DNA from 4 places in the Chromobacterium indicum genome. Region 1 is predicted to be linked to each of the others. Evidence: predicted binding sites of a transcription regulator. Region 1 holds the regulator's gene; each other region holds the start of a gene.
What was found. The regulator sigma-54, encoded in region 1, starts transcription at its own class of promoters, with help from an activator protein. The targets are predictions, from matches to a motif close to CTGGCACGCTTCATGCTT.
Positions count from the first base shown of each region.

Region 2: the regulator sigma-54 is predicted to act here: its motif matches at 2,014-2,031, upstream of eat (ethanolamine permease).
Region 3: the regulator sigma-54 is predicted to act here: its motif matches at 1,733-1,750, upstream of glnA (type I glutamate--ammonia ligase).
Region 4: the regulator sigma-54 is predicted to act here: its motif matches at 1,286-1,303, upstream of glnK (P-II family nitrogen regulator).

Region 1 covers NZ_JAYFSJ010000003.1:117,487-120,691, forward strand. The annotation lists gene lptB (LPS export ABC transporter ATP-binding protein) at 1-546, shown strand, start outside; gene VA599_RS05315 (RNA polymerase factor sigma-54) at 550-1,944, shown strand; gene hpf (ribosome hibernation-promoting factor, HPF/YfiA family) at 2,011-2,343, shown strand; gene ptsN (PTS IIA-like nitrogen regulatory protein PtsN) at 2,468-2,929, shown strand; gene hprK (HPr(Ser) kinase/phosphatase) at 2,922-3,205, shown strand, end outside.
Region 2 covers NZ_JAYFSJ010000011.1:97,116-100,320, forward strand. The annotation lists gene VA599_RS16030 (ethanolamine ammonia-lyase subunit EutB) at 1-528, opposite strand, end outside; gene eat (ethanolamine permease) at 525-1,946, opposite strand; gene aroC (chorismate synthase) at 2,132-3,205, shown strand, end outside.
Region 3 covers NZ_JAYFSJ010000002.1:124,578-127,782, forward strand. The annotation lists gene mtgA (monofunctional biosynthetic peptidoglycan transglycosylase) at 1-62, opposite strand, end outside; gene aroE (shikimate dehydrogenase) at 65-886, opposite strand; gene VA599_RS03155 (rhodanese-like domain-containing protein) at 1,093-1,545, opposite strand; gene glnA (type I glutamate--ammonia ligase) at 1,817-3,205, shown strand, end outside.
Region 4 covers NZ_JAYFSJ010000015.1:120,860-124,064, reverse strand. The annotation lists gene VA599_RS19315 (YifB family Mg chelatase-like AAA ATPase) at 1-748, opposite strand, end outside; gene VA599_RS19310 (accessory factor UbiK family protein) at 754-1,041, opposite strand; gene glnK (P-II family nitrogen regulator) at 1,352-1,690, shown strand; gene VA599_RS19300 (ammonium transporter) at 1,718-3,028, shown strand; gene VA599_RS19295 (ClpXP protease specificity-enhancing factor) at 3,144-3,205, opposite strand, start outside.

The DNA.
Region 1 (3,205 bases):
ATCCGCCTGGACGACGCGTCCATCACCCACTACCCGATCCATCAACGCGCCCAGCTCGGCCTCGGCTACCTGCCGCAGGAGGCCTCCATCTTCCGTCGCATGACGGTGGAAGAGAACATCGCCGCCATCCTGGAAATCTCCGGCCTCAAGGGCAAGGAACTGGAAAAAGAGCTGGACCTGCTACTGGACGACCTCAACATCGGCCATCTGCGCGACAGCAACGCGCTGTCGCTGTCCGGCGGCGAGCGCCGCCGGGTGGAGATCGCCCGCGTGCTGGCCACCCGTCCCCGCTTCATCCTGCTGGACGAGCCTTTCGCCGGCGTGGACCCGATCGCGGTGATCGACATCCAGAAGATCATCTCCTTCCTGAAGGAACGCGGCATCGGCGTGCTGATCACCGACCACAACGTGCGCGAGACGCTGCGCATCTGCGACCGCGCCTACATCATCAGCGACGGCTCGGTCCTGGCCTCCGGCGAGCCGGAAGAACTAGTCAACAACGAGAGAGTGCGCGAGGTCTACCTCGGCGAGCACTTCCATCTGTAAACGATGAAACAGGCCCTTCAGCTCAAGGTATCCCAGCAACTGACGCTGACGCCGCAGCTGCAGCAATCGATCAAGCTGCTGCAACTGTCCACGCTGGACCTGCAAACGGAGGTGGAGCGCTTCCTGCTGGACAATCCGCTGCTGGAACGCGGCGACGAGCCCCGCGACGGCGAAGCCGCTCCCGACAGCTCGGAACAGCAGGAAAGCCCGGCCCAGGACGCCGACAGCCGCGACGACGGCGCCGGCGAACTGCTGGACTGGGGAGCCGGCAGCCGCAAGGGAGACGACAATGACTTCGACCCCATGCTCAACGTGCCCTGCCCGGTCAGCCTGCGCGAGCACCTGCTGACGCAGCTGGGCGAGATCGCCCTCTCCGACCGCGACCGCGCGGTGATGCGCCTGCTGATCGAGGAGCTGGACGACGACGGCTACCTGCCGCTGGAGCTGGACGAGCTGGCCGGCAACCTGCCGCTGGAACTGGAGCTGGAAGTCGACGAGCTGGCGGTGGGCCTCAGGCTGCTGCAGCAGTTCGACCCCGCAGGCGTGGGCGCGCGCTCGCTGGCCGAGTCGCTGACGCTGCAGCTGCAGCGCCTGCAGGGCGGCGAGCCTGAGTACGCGCTGGCGCTGGCCATCGTCCGCGAGCACCTGGCCCTGCTGGGCGGCCGCGACTACGCCCGGCTGAAAAAGCTGCTGCGCTGCGACGACGCGGCGCTGCGCGGCGCGCAGGCGCTGATCGCCCGCCTCAACCCGCACCCGGCCACCGGCTTCGGCCACGGCGACATCCATTACGTGATTCCCGACATCAGCGTGCGCAAGCTGCGCGGCCGCTGGGCGGCCGAGCTCAACCGCGCGGCGATGCCCCGCCTGCGCGTCAATCGGCTATACGAGCGCATGCTGGCCGACCAGCGCGCCGGAGGCGAAATGTCCGGCCGTTTGCAGGAGGCGCGCTGGCTGGTCAAGAACATCCAGCAACGGTTTGACACCATACTCAAAGTGGCGGAAGCTATCGTTGAGCGCCAGCAATCGTTCTTTGAGCACGGCGAAGTGGCGATGCGCCCGCTGATCCTGCGGGACATCGCGGAAGAACTGGGCCTGCACGAATCCACCGTTTCCCGATCCACCAGCCAGAAATATCTGCTTTGTTCGCGGGGCTTGTTCGAACTCAAGTATTTCTTCGGCAGTTCGCTGGAAACTGAAAGCGGCGGAGAGTGCTCCGCCACGGCGATCAAGGCCCACATCCGCGGCATGATAGACGCCGAGGACCGCGCGAAGCCGCTGTCCGACAGCGCCATCGCCGACGCGCTGGACAAGCAGGGAATACAGGTTGCCAGACGCACCGTAGCCAAGTATCGTGAAGCCATGCAGATTCCGGCGGTGAATCTGCGCAAGGCACTGTAGGCGCCTCAAGCATACAATGCCGCCCGGCAACCCGACCGGGTGGTCAACACCAGAAGGAGCTAGGGTATGAACCTCAAAGTAACTGGCCTGCACCTGGAAGTCACCCCGTCGCTGCGCGAATACATCGAGAACAAGCTCGAGCGCATTACCCGCCATGTCGACCACGTGATCGATATCTCCGTCACCCTATCGGTGGACAAGCTGGTCCAGAAGGCTGAAGTCAATGTGCACCTGTCCGGCAAGGACATCCACATCGAAGCTTCCGAGGCCGACCTCTACGCCGCCATCGACGTCCTGATGGACAAGCTGGACCGCCAAGTCCTGAAGTACAAGGAAAAGCTGACCGAGCACCGCGCGGTGGGCTCGGGCGAAGCGTCTCAGACCCAGGCCTCGCTGTAAGGCCTGACTGAAGACAACGGGAGCCTGACGGTTCCCGTTTTTCTTTGCGCTTGCCGGTTTTCAGTACTATCAAGGCAACGTAGAATTCACAGTTTCACCCCAAGAGCCGCATGCATACTCCAACATGACTCTCATCGGCAAGATCCTGACCCCGGACCATATCCTGCTGGATCTGGACGTCGCCAGCAAGAAGCGGGTGTTCGAACAAGTGGGGCTGCTCGTGGAAAACACCCGCGGCATCGCCCGCAGCGAGGTTTTCGACAGCCTGTTCAGCCGTGAAAAACTGGGCTCCACCGGACTCGGCCAGGGCGTGGCCATTCCCCACGGCCGCGCGCGCGGCCTCAAGGAAGCCACCGGCGTGTTCATCCGCCTGAAGGCGCCCATTCCCTTCGACGCGCCGGACGGCAAGCCGGTGCAATGCCTGTTCGTGCTGCTGGTCCCCGAGCACGCCACCGACCTGCACCTGCAGGTGCTGTCGGAGCTGGCGCAGCTGTTCTCCAGCCGCCAGATGCGCGAGCAGATGCTGGGCACCGGCGCGCGCGACGAACTGTACAAGCTGCTTTGCGAATGGACGCCCCATGCCTAGCATCACCGTGCGCCGGCTGTATCAGGAAAACCAGCAGAAGCTGAATCTGACTTGGGTCGCCGGCACCGGCGGCTCCGACAACGTGATCGGCAACGACGACCAGCGCCCGACGCTGGCCCTGGTCGGCCACCTGAACTTCATCCACCCCAACCGGGTGCAGGTACTGGGCCTCGCCGAGGTCGACTACCTTAACAAGCTGGAGCAGTCGGCGGCCAAGACCGCACTGGACCAGCTGTTCCACAAGAGCATGTCGGTGGTGATGGTCACCAACAACCA
Region 2 (3,205 bases), on a different contig from region 1:
GGCGGCGGCGATGGCGCGCGCGTCGTCAGCCGGATGGTTGGGCTGCAGCCGCACGCCCATCCGTCCCGACAGGCCCTGGGTGTTGCGGAAGGCGGTGACGACGCGGCATTTCTTCGCCGCCTGCACCAGGTCCTGGTTGCGCATCAGCTTGGACACGGCCGCAGCCATTTCCGGGGTAAGGCCGGGGGCCAGCGCCGCCAGCGTTTCCGCGGTGGCGGCGTCGGACAGCAGCCAATCGCGCAGGCCGCCCACGGTCAGGTGGGAGACGGCGGCGAAGGCGGCGGCGTCGTGGCCGTCCAGAATCAGCCGGGTGACTTCGTCTTCCTCGTACGGGATCAGCGCCTGGTTGAGAAAGACAGTCAGCGGCAGGTCGGCCAGGCACATTTGCGCCGCCACCCGCTCCTCGGCGCTGGCGGCGGCGACGCCGGCCAGCTGGTCGCCGGAGCGTAGTGGGCTGGCGCGCGCCATCAGCGTTTTCAGGTCGGCGAAGCGGTAGGTCCGCGGGCCTATGGCGATGGCGTGGCTCATGTTTGGCTCCGGATGGTGGGGGAGGGCTGGGCGGCAATCTCGGCCGAACCTTGCAGCTGAGCGTCGACGCCGGCTTCGGCGCGCTGGCGGGCGGTGGCGAGGAAGTACAGGTAGCCGGAGGCCAGCATCGCGGCGAAGATGCCGGCCAGCAGCCGGTTGTAATAGACCATGGCGATCAGGCAGATCAGCGAACAGCCCAGCGCCAGCGCCGGCAGCCACGGATAAGCGGGCGCGGAGAACGGCCGGAGCAGCGCCGGCTCGCGGCCGCGCAGCCGGAACAGCGCCAGCATCGACACGATGTACATGACGATGGCGCCGAACACCGACAGCGTGACGATGTTGGCGGTCAGCGGCTGGCCGGCGATCTGCACCAGATCGTCGCTGAAGATGGCGACGATGCCGACCGCGCCGCCGGCCAGAATCGCCCGGTGCGGCGTCTTGAAGCGCGGATGGATGGCGGCCAGCGCGCGAGGCAGGTAGCCGGCCCGCGCCAGCGCGAAGATCTGCCGCGAATAGCCCATGATGATGCCGTGGAACGACGCCACCAGGCCGAACAGGCCCAGCCACACCAGCATGTGCAGCCAGCCGCTGTGCTCGCCGACGATCAGCTTCATCGCCTGCGGCAGCGGGTCGTTGATATTGGCCAGCCGGCTCCAGTCGCCGGCGCCGCCGGCCATGACCATCACGCCGAAGGCCAGCGCCACCAGGGTGAGGATGCCGGCGATGTAGGCGCGCGGGATGGTGCGGGCCGGGTCTTTGGCCTCTTCTGCGGCCATCGCCGCGCCCTCTATCGCCAGGAAGAACCAGATCGCGAACGGCAGGGCGGCGAACATGCCGCCGACGGCGCCCCAATGGAAGGCGTCCTGTCCGGCCCAGCCGTGGCGCATGAAGTTGTCCCAGCTGAAGCCGGGGGCCACCACGCCCATGAACACCAGCAGTTCGAAGATGGCCAGCAGCGTGACCGCCAGTTCGAACATCGCGGCGATGCCGACCCCGGCGATGTTCAGCGCCATGAACGCCAGATAGGCGCCGCAAGCGGTCCATTTGGGCGCCAGCGACGGAAATTGCACATTGAGGTAGGCGCCGATGGCCAGCGCGATGGCCGGCGGCGCGAACACGAATTCGCACAGCGTGGCGAAACCGGCGATGAAGCCGCCCAGCGGGCCGAAGGCGCGGCGGGCGTAGGCGAAGGGCCCGCCGGCGTGCGGAATGGCGGTGGTCAGCTCGGTGAAGCTGAAGATGAAGGCGGCGTACATCAGCGCGACGAACAGCGTGGCGCACAGAAAGCCCAGCGTGCCGGCCTGCGCCCAGCCGTAGCTCCAGCCGAAGTATTCGCCGGAAATCACCAGCCCCACGGCGATGCCCCATAGTTGCCAGCCGCCGAGCTTGCGCGCGAGGCCGGGTGTCGATGCGTTCATGGCAGACTCCTGTCCGATTGGATGGCCTTCCCGTCGGGAAGGGCGGGCATTCCCGCATCGCCCGTTTATGCAAAAAGAATGCCAGCGTCCGCTGCCGATTTCAATGCGCGCCGCAGCATGGCTGCTTGCTGCGCGCGCCATGCTAGAATCGATGACGATACGCAATCAGCGGCAGGGGAAAGCAGATGTCAGGCAGCAGCATGGGACGATTGTTTACGGTGACTTCCTTCGGCGAGAGCCACGGGCCGGGCATAGGCTGCGTGGTGGACGGTTGTCCGCCGGGACTGGCCTTGACCGAGGCGGACATCCAGGCGGAGCTGGACCGCCGCAAGCCGGGCACCAGCCGCCACGTGACTCAGCGCCGCGAGCCGGACACCGTGGAAATCCTGTCCGGCGTCTACGAGGGCAAGACTACCGGCACGCCCATCGCGCTGCTGATCCGCAACACTGACCAGCGCAGCAAGGACTACGGCAATATCGCCGAGACTTTCCGCCCCGGCCACGCCGATTACTGCTATTGGCATAAATACGGCACCCGCGATCCGCGCGGCGGCGGCCGCTCCTCGGCGCGCGAGACCGCGGTGCGCGTCGCGGCCGGCGCCATCGCCAAGAAGTGGTTGAGCGAAAAATACGGCATCGTCATTCGCGGCCACATGACCCAGATCGGCGAGGTGGCCATTCCGTTCAAGAGCTGGGAGCATGTGGGCGGCAATCCCTTCTTCAGCGCCGATCCGGACATCGTTCCGCGGCTGGAGGAATATATGGACTCCATCCGCAAGAGCCTGGATTCCATCGGCGCGCGGCTGCGCGTGGTGGCCGACAATGTGCCGGTGGGCTGGGGCGAGCCGGTGTTCGACCGACTGGACGCCGACATCGCCTACGCGATGATGAGCATCAACGCGGTCAAGGGCGTGGAGATCGGCGCCGGCTTCGGCTGCGTGGCCCAGCGCGGCAGCGAGCATGGCGACGAACTGACGCCGCAAGGCTTCGCCAGCAACCACGCCGGCGGCGTGCTGGGCGGCATCTCCACCGGCCAGCAGATCGACGTATCGATCGCGATCAAACCGACGTCGTCCATCGCCCAGCCGCGCCGCTCGATCAACAAGCAAGGCGAGGCGATAACGATGGAAACCCACGGCCGCCACGATCCCTGCGTCGGCATCCGCGCCACGCCGATCGCCGAGGCGATGCTGGCCTTGGTGCTGATCGACCATGCCTTGCGCCACCGCGCGCAATGCGGCGATGTGCGGGTGGAAACG
Region 3 (3,205 bases), on a different contig from region 1:
AGGTTATACAGCAGAAAGGCGGCCACCAGGGCCGCCAGGATCTTGAACAGGATGCGCGTCATGCTCAGGCCAGCACTTCCCTCAGCATATTGGTCACCTTGCGCGTCTCCGGCTGCACGCCGCGCCAGATGGAGAACGACTCGGCCGCCTGCTCCACCAGCATGCCCAGGCCGTCGGCCAGCATGCCGGCGTTTTCGCCTTGGGCGCGCTGCAGGAACGGCGTCAGGCCGGCGCTGTACACCATGTCGTAGGCCAACGTGCGCGAGGTGAACACGCCGTGCGGCAGCGGCGGCATCTCGTTGTTCAGGCTGGTGGACGTGGCGTTGATGATGATGTCGAAGCTGCGGCCTTCCAGCGCCGCGTAGCCGACCGCCTCCACCTTGCCGTAGCGGGCGAAGTGATGGGCCAGCGCCTCGGCCTTGATCACGGTGCGGTTGACGATGGTCAGGCTGGCGGGCTTCTGCTCCAGAATCGGCTCCAGCACGCCGCGCACCGCGCCGCCGGCGCCCAGGATCAGCACGCGGCGGCCGGCGATCGGGTAATCCAGATTCTCCACAATGTCGCGCACCAGGCCGACGCCGTCGGTGTTGTCGCCGTACACCTTGCCGTCGCGGAAGGCCAGCGTGTTCACCGCCTCGGCCGCGCGCGCTCGCTCGGTCAGCTCGGACGCGTAGCGGAAGGCGTCGCCCTTGAACGGCAGCGTGATGTTCAGCCCCTTGCCGCCCTTGGCCACGAATTCGCCCACCACCTCGTTGAAGCGGCCGATGTCGGCGAACAGGCGCTCATAGCTGATGTCCTCTCCGGTGGCCCGGGCGAACTCCTCGTGGATGAACGGCGACTGGCTATGGGAGATCGGGTTGCCGATTACGGCGTAACGGTCGGTCATGTCCGGCTTTCCAAAATGCGATATGTTTTGTGCGGCCAAGACGCCGCCGACAAAGTCCCCCGGCGCGCCCTGAAACCGGGCGTGCGCCCATCGGGAATGCGCCGTACGGCGCATCGTGGCTTTGTCGACAGATCGAAGCTGCGGGTTCACCCCACACTTTGCCGCTTAACGCCGCAAACTTCAACCGCCTCGGACAAGGACTGCGCTCAGCCCTGCACCCAAGGCAGGCCGCGCCAGCGCCAGCCCCCGACCGAGTTGCGGTGGCCATCGCCGTCGCGGTCGCCCTCGAAGCCTTCCAGCACGTTGTACACCTCGCTGTAGCCGTTGTCCGCCGCCAGCCGCGCCACCTGGTCGGAACGGGCGCCGGAGCGGCAGATCACCAGCAGCACCGCCTCCGGGTCCACCTGATGGGTCAACTGGGCCAGAAAATTGGGATTCGGCTCCATGCCGGGATAGCTGCGCCATTCGATGTTCACCGCGCCGGGCACGGTGCCGACGAATTGCCACTCCGCATGGCTGCGCACATCCAGCAGCACCGCCTTGGGCAGGCCTTGCATCAATTCATAGGCCTCGTCGGGCAGCACCGCTCCGCTGTAGGACAGGTCCAACTGTTCGGCGCGCTGGTGCGCGGCCTCCAGAATCAGTTTCATTCTGCTCATCTGTTTTCCTCCTGCAACACTTCGGGCTTATGTTGGCGATTATCGACCCACCCGGCATGGCTGGCAAATTGCACCATATCGGTGCACTGTCTGGGACGAGGCACCAGATTGGTTCAAGTCTAGTCATTCCAGCCGGCTGGATAAGCCAAAGCGGCTATGACACAATGCAGCAGCAGCGTTTCAGAGGCTGGCACGCTTCCTGCTTACCGGGACGTACCAAAATTTTCACGCACTTGCCCTTGGGTGCACGTTGCCTTCCAGGAGATAAAACATGGCAGTAGCCGACGTAGTCAAACTGATCCAAGAAAACGACGTCAAATTTGTCGATCTGCGCTTTACCGACACCCGCGGCAAAGAACAGCACGTCTCCATCCCGGCGCATGTGCTGCTGGAAGACGCCGACGAGTGGTTCGAGCGCGGCCACGCCTTCGACGGCTCCTCCATCGCCGGCTGGAAAGGCATCCAGGCTTCCGACATGCTGCTGATGGCCGACCCGGCCACCGCCCGCCTCGACCCGTTCTTCGACGAGCCGACCGTGTTCATGCACTGCGACGTGATCGATCCGGCCGACGGCAAGGGCTACGACCGCGACCCGCGCTCCATCGCCAAGCGCGCCGAAGCCTACCTGAAGGCATCCGGCCACGGCGATACCGCCTACTTCGGCCCGGAGCCGGAATTCTTCATCTTCGACAGCATCACCTGGGGCGCCGACATGTCCGGCTGCTTCGTCAAGATCAAGGCAGAGGAAGCCGCATGGGCGTCCGCCGAGGAATTCGAAGGCGGCAACATGGGCCACCGTCCGGGCATCAAGGGCGGCTACTTCCCGGTGCCGCCGGTGGATTCGTCGCAGGACATCCGCTCCGCGATGGTGCTACTGCTGGAAGAGCTGGGCGTGCCGGTTGAAGTGCACCACCACGAAGTGGCCACCGCCGGCCAGAACGAGATCGGCACCAAGTTCAGCACGCTGACCCAGCGCGCCGACTGGACCCAGATCCTGAAGTACGTGGTGCACAACGTCGCCCATAGCTACGGCAAAACCGCCACCTTCATGCCCAAGCCCATCGTCGGCGACAACGGCTCCGGCATGCACGTCCACCAGTCCATCTGGAAAGACGGCAAGAACCTGTTCGCGGGCGAAGGCTACGCAGGCCTGTCCGACACCGCGCTGTACTACATCGGCGGCATCATCAAGCACGCCAAGGCGCTGAACGCGATCACCAACCCGGGCACCAACTCCTACAAGCGCCTGGTGCCGCACTACGAAGCGCCGGTGAAGCTGGCTTACTCCGCCAAGAACCGCTCCGCCTCGATCCGCATCCCGCACGTGGCCAGCCCCAAGGGCCGCCGCATCGAAGCGCGCTTCCCGGATCCGCTGGCCAACCCGTACCTGTGCTTCTCCGCGCTGCTGATGGCCGGCCTGGACGGCATCCAGAACAAGATCCACCCGGGCGACGCCGCGGACAAGAACCTGTACGACCTGCCGCCGGAAGAAGACAAGCTGATCCCGACCGTGTGCGCCAGCCTGGACGAAGCGCTGGCCGCGCTGGACAAGGACCGCGAGTTCCTGACCCGCGGCGGCGTGTTCTCCAACGAGTGGATCGACGCCTACATCGAACTGAAGATGCAGGAAGTCAACCTGGCCCGCATGACCACCCACCCG
Region 4 (3,205 bases), on a different contig from region 1:
ACTGCACTGCCGCGCTCTCCAGCGCCTCCCGCTCGGACAAGGGCGGCAGCAGCCCCGGCAGCCTGGCCGCCAGCATGGACTTGCCAGTGCCGGGCGGCCCCATCAACAGCAGACTGTGCCCGCCGGCCGCGGCAATCTCCAGCGCGCCGCGCGCGATGGACTGGCCTTTGACATCGCCGAGATCGGGATAGTTCGGCCACTCTCCGCCCAGCGCGCCGGCGAACGGCTCCAGCGGCTGCAAACCGTTCAAGAAGGCGCAGGCCTGAGGCAAAGACGCCACCGCGTAAATGGCTGCGCCGCCAACCACAGCGGCTTCCGCCGCGCTGTCGGCAGGCAACACGAAGGCCCGGCCCGCTGCATGGCACTGGCAGGCCATCGCCAACGCGCCGCGCACCGGACGCACCGCGCCGCTGAGCGCCAGCTCGCCGGCGAACTCATAATGGGCGATATCGTCGTTCTTCACCTGGCCGGAAGCCAGCAGGATGCCGATGGCGATGGGGAGGTCGAAGCGGCCGGAGTCCTTGGGCAGGTCGGCCGGCGCCAGATTGACGGTGATCTTGCGGGCGGGAAATTCGAACCCCGAGGTAAGGATGGCGGCGCGGACACGGTCCCGGCTTTCCTTCACCTCGGTGTCGGGCAGGCCGACGATATTGAACGCGGGCAGGCCGTTGGCGAGGTGGACCTCGACGTCAACCTCCGGCGCGTCAAGCCCGGACAGCGCCCTGCTCGCCACCACCGCCAGCGTCATGGCGCTCAGGAGTGGCCGAGTTCGGACTGCTCTTCCGCTTTAGCCGCGGCCTCATCCGGGAACACTTGGTTCTCCAGCCTGGCCAGGCGCGACTCCAGCGCGGCCAGCTTTTCCCGCGTGCGCGCCAGCACCGCCTGCTGCACGTCGAATTCCTCGCGGGTGACCAGATCCATCTTGGAGAACGTGGAAGCCATCATCGCGCGGACGTTTTTCTCGATATCCTTGGCCGGGCTGGCGGCGATGGTCTCGCTGATCTTGGCGCTGATTTCTTCAAACAGTTTCTGGCTCAACATGGTAGCGGCTCCCGCAGTGTCTTGATCTTCAGCCGAGTGTAGCAAAAAGCGCCCTCGCGCTCCCGCATTTCCTGCCCGCAAGGACATGTCAGCCTGTCTCCAGCATTCATCCAGGCCATGCTGCGGCGCAGCGATGCACCAAAACTGTGCAGCATAAGCAGCCCCGGCGCACAAGGAAAGTGCCAAAACGGACAGCGCGGCCTTTTTTGCAGTGCATCACAATTCAGAGAACGCCCATCACGGGCTGGCACGATTCCTGCATAACCATCCGCAGCAGAACCATCTGTCAATCGTCCGAGAAGGAGCCGCCATGAAACTCGTTACCGCAGTGATCAAGCCGTTCAAGCTTGACGAAGTCCGCGAAGCGCTGTCCGCCATCGGCGTACAAGGCGTCACCGTTTCCGAGGTCAAGGGCTTCGGCCGCCAGAAAGGCCATACCGAGCTGTATCGCGGCGCAGAATACGTCGTCGACTTCCTGCCCAAGGTGAAGCTGGAAATCGCCATCGACGACGCGCTGCTGGATCAGGTGGTGGAAGCCATCGAGAAATCCGCCCGCACCGGCAAGATCGGCGACGGCAAGATCTTCGTCTACGACCTGGAGCAGGTGATCCGCATCCGCACCGGCGAAACCGGCGCCGACGCGGTCTGACCGCTTTGTGAAACTGGGGAAACCATAATGAAAAAGATACTCGCTGCAATGGCTTCCGGGCTCGCCGCCCTCTCGCTGCCCGCGCTGGCCGACGCGCCGGCCGGTCCGGCGGTGGTCGCCGCCAAGGTGATCAACTCCGGCGACACCGCCTGGATGCTGACCTCCACCGCCCTGGTGCTGTTCATGACCATTCCCGGCCTGGCGCTGTTCTACGGCGGCATGGTCCGCAAGAAGAACGTGCTGGCCACGCTGATGCAGAGTTTCGCCATCACCGCGCTGGTAACCGTATTGTGGGCCGTGGTCGGCTACAGCCTGGCCTTCACCGTGGGCACGCCCTACATCGGCGATCTGTCCCGCTTCATGCTGGACGGCATGGTGTACATGAAGGATGCCGGCAAGCTGGCCGTGCATCCGCTGGCCGGCACCATTCCGGAATCGGTGTTCATGACCTTCCAGATGACCTTCGCCATCATCACCCCGGCCTTGATCACCGGCGCCTTCGCCGAGCGGATGAAGTTTTCGGCGATGCTGGCCTTCATGGCGCTGTGGTCGCTGCTGGTCTACGTGCCGGTGGCGCACTGGGTATGGGCGCCGGGCGGCTGGATGGGCGACAAGGGCGTGCTGGACTTCGCCGGCGGCACCGTGGTGCACATCAACGCCGGCGTGGCCGGTCTGGTGACCGCGCTGGTGCTGGGCAAGCGCGTGGGTTTCGGCCGCGAGGCGATGCCGCCGCATAACCTGGTGCTGACTCTGGTGGGCGCGTCGATGCTGTGGGTAGGCTGGTTCGGCTTCAACGCCGGCTCGGCGGGCGCCGCCGACGGTCGCGCCGGCATGGCCATGGTCACCACCCAGGTCGCCACCGCGATGGCGGCGCTGGCCTGGATGTTCGCAGAGTGGGCGACCAAGAAGAAGCCGTCGGTTCTGGGCATCGCCTCCGGCGCCGTGGCCGGCCTGGTGGCCATCACCCCGGCCGCCGGCTTCGTCGACGTCAAGGGCGCGCTGATCATCGGCCTCGCCGCCGGCGCGGTCTGCTTCTGGGGCGCCACCGGGCTCAAGCACATGCTGGGCTATGACGACTCGCTGGACGCTTTCGGCGTGCACGGCGTGGGCGGCATCCTGGGCGCGCTGCTGACCGGCGTGTTCGCGGTCAAGGACATCGGCGGCGCCGACGGCAGCCTGGCCACCCAGGCGCTGGGCGTCGGCGTGACCATCGCCTACTGCGGCATCGTCACCTTCATCCTGCTGAAACTGGTGGACATCGTGCTGGGGCTGCGCGTGGCCGAGGACGGAGAGCGCGAGGGCCTGGACCTGGTGCTGCACGGCGAGCGCGTGGAATAAGCCGCCAGAATCGAAGATTGTTGTGTAAGGGACTTGGCGGGGCTTCGGCCCCGTTTTTTTTCGTCATTCAAAATGAAAAACCGGCCAGAGGCCGGTTTTGATCGATGCGACAAGCTTACTTGACGATACGCAGGCTGGGACGCCCGCTTGGGCGGTTCGGCGACGGATCGTCGCCGC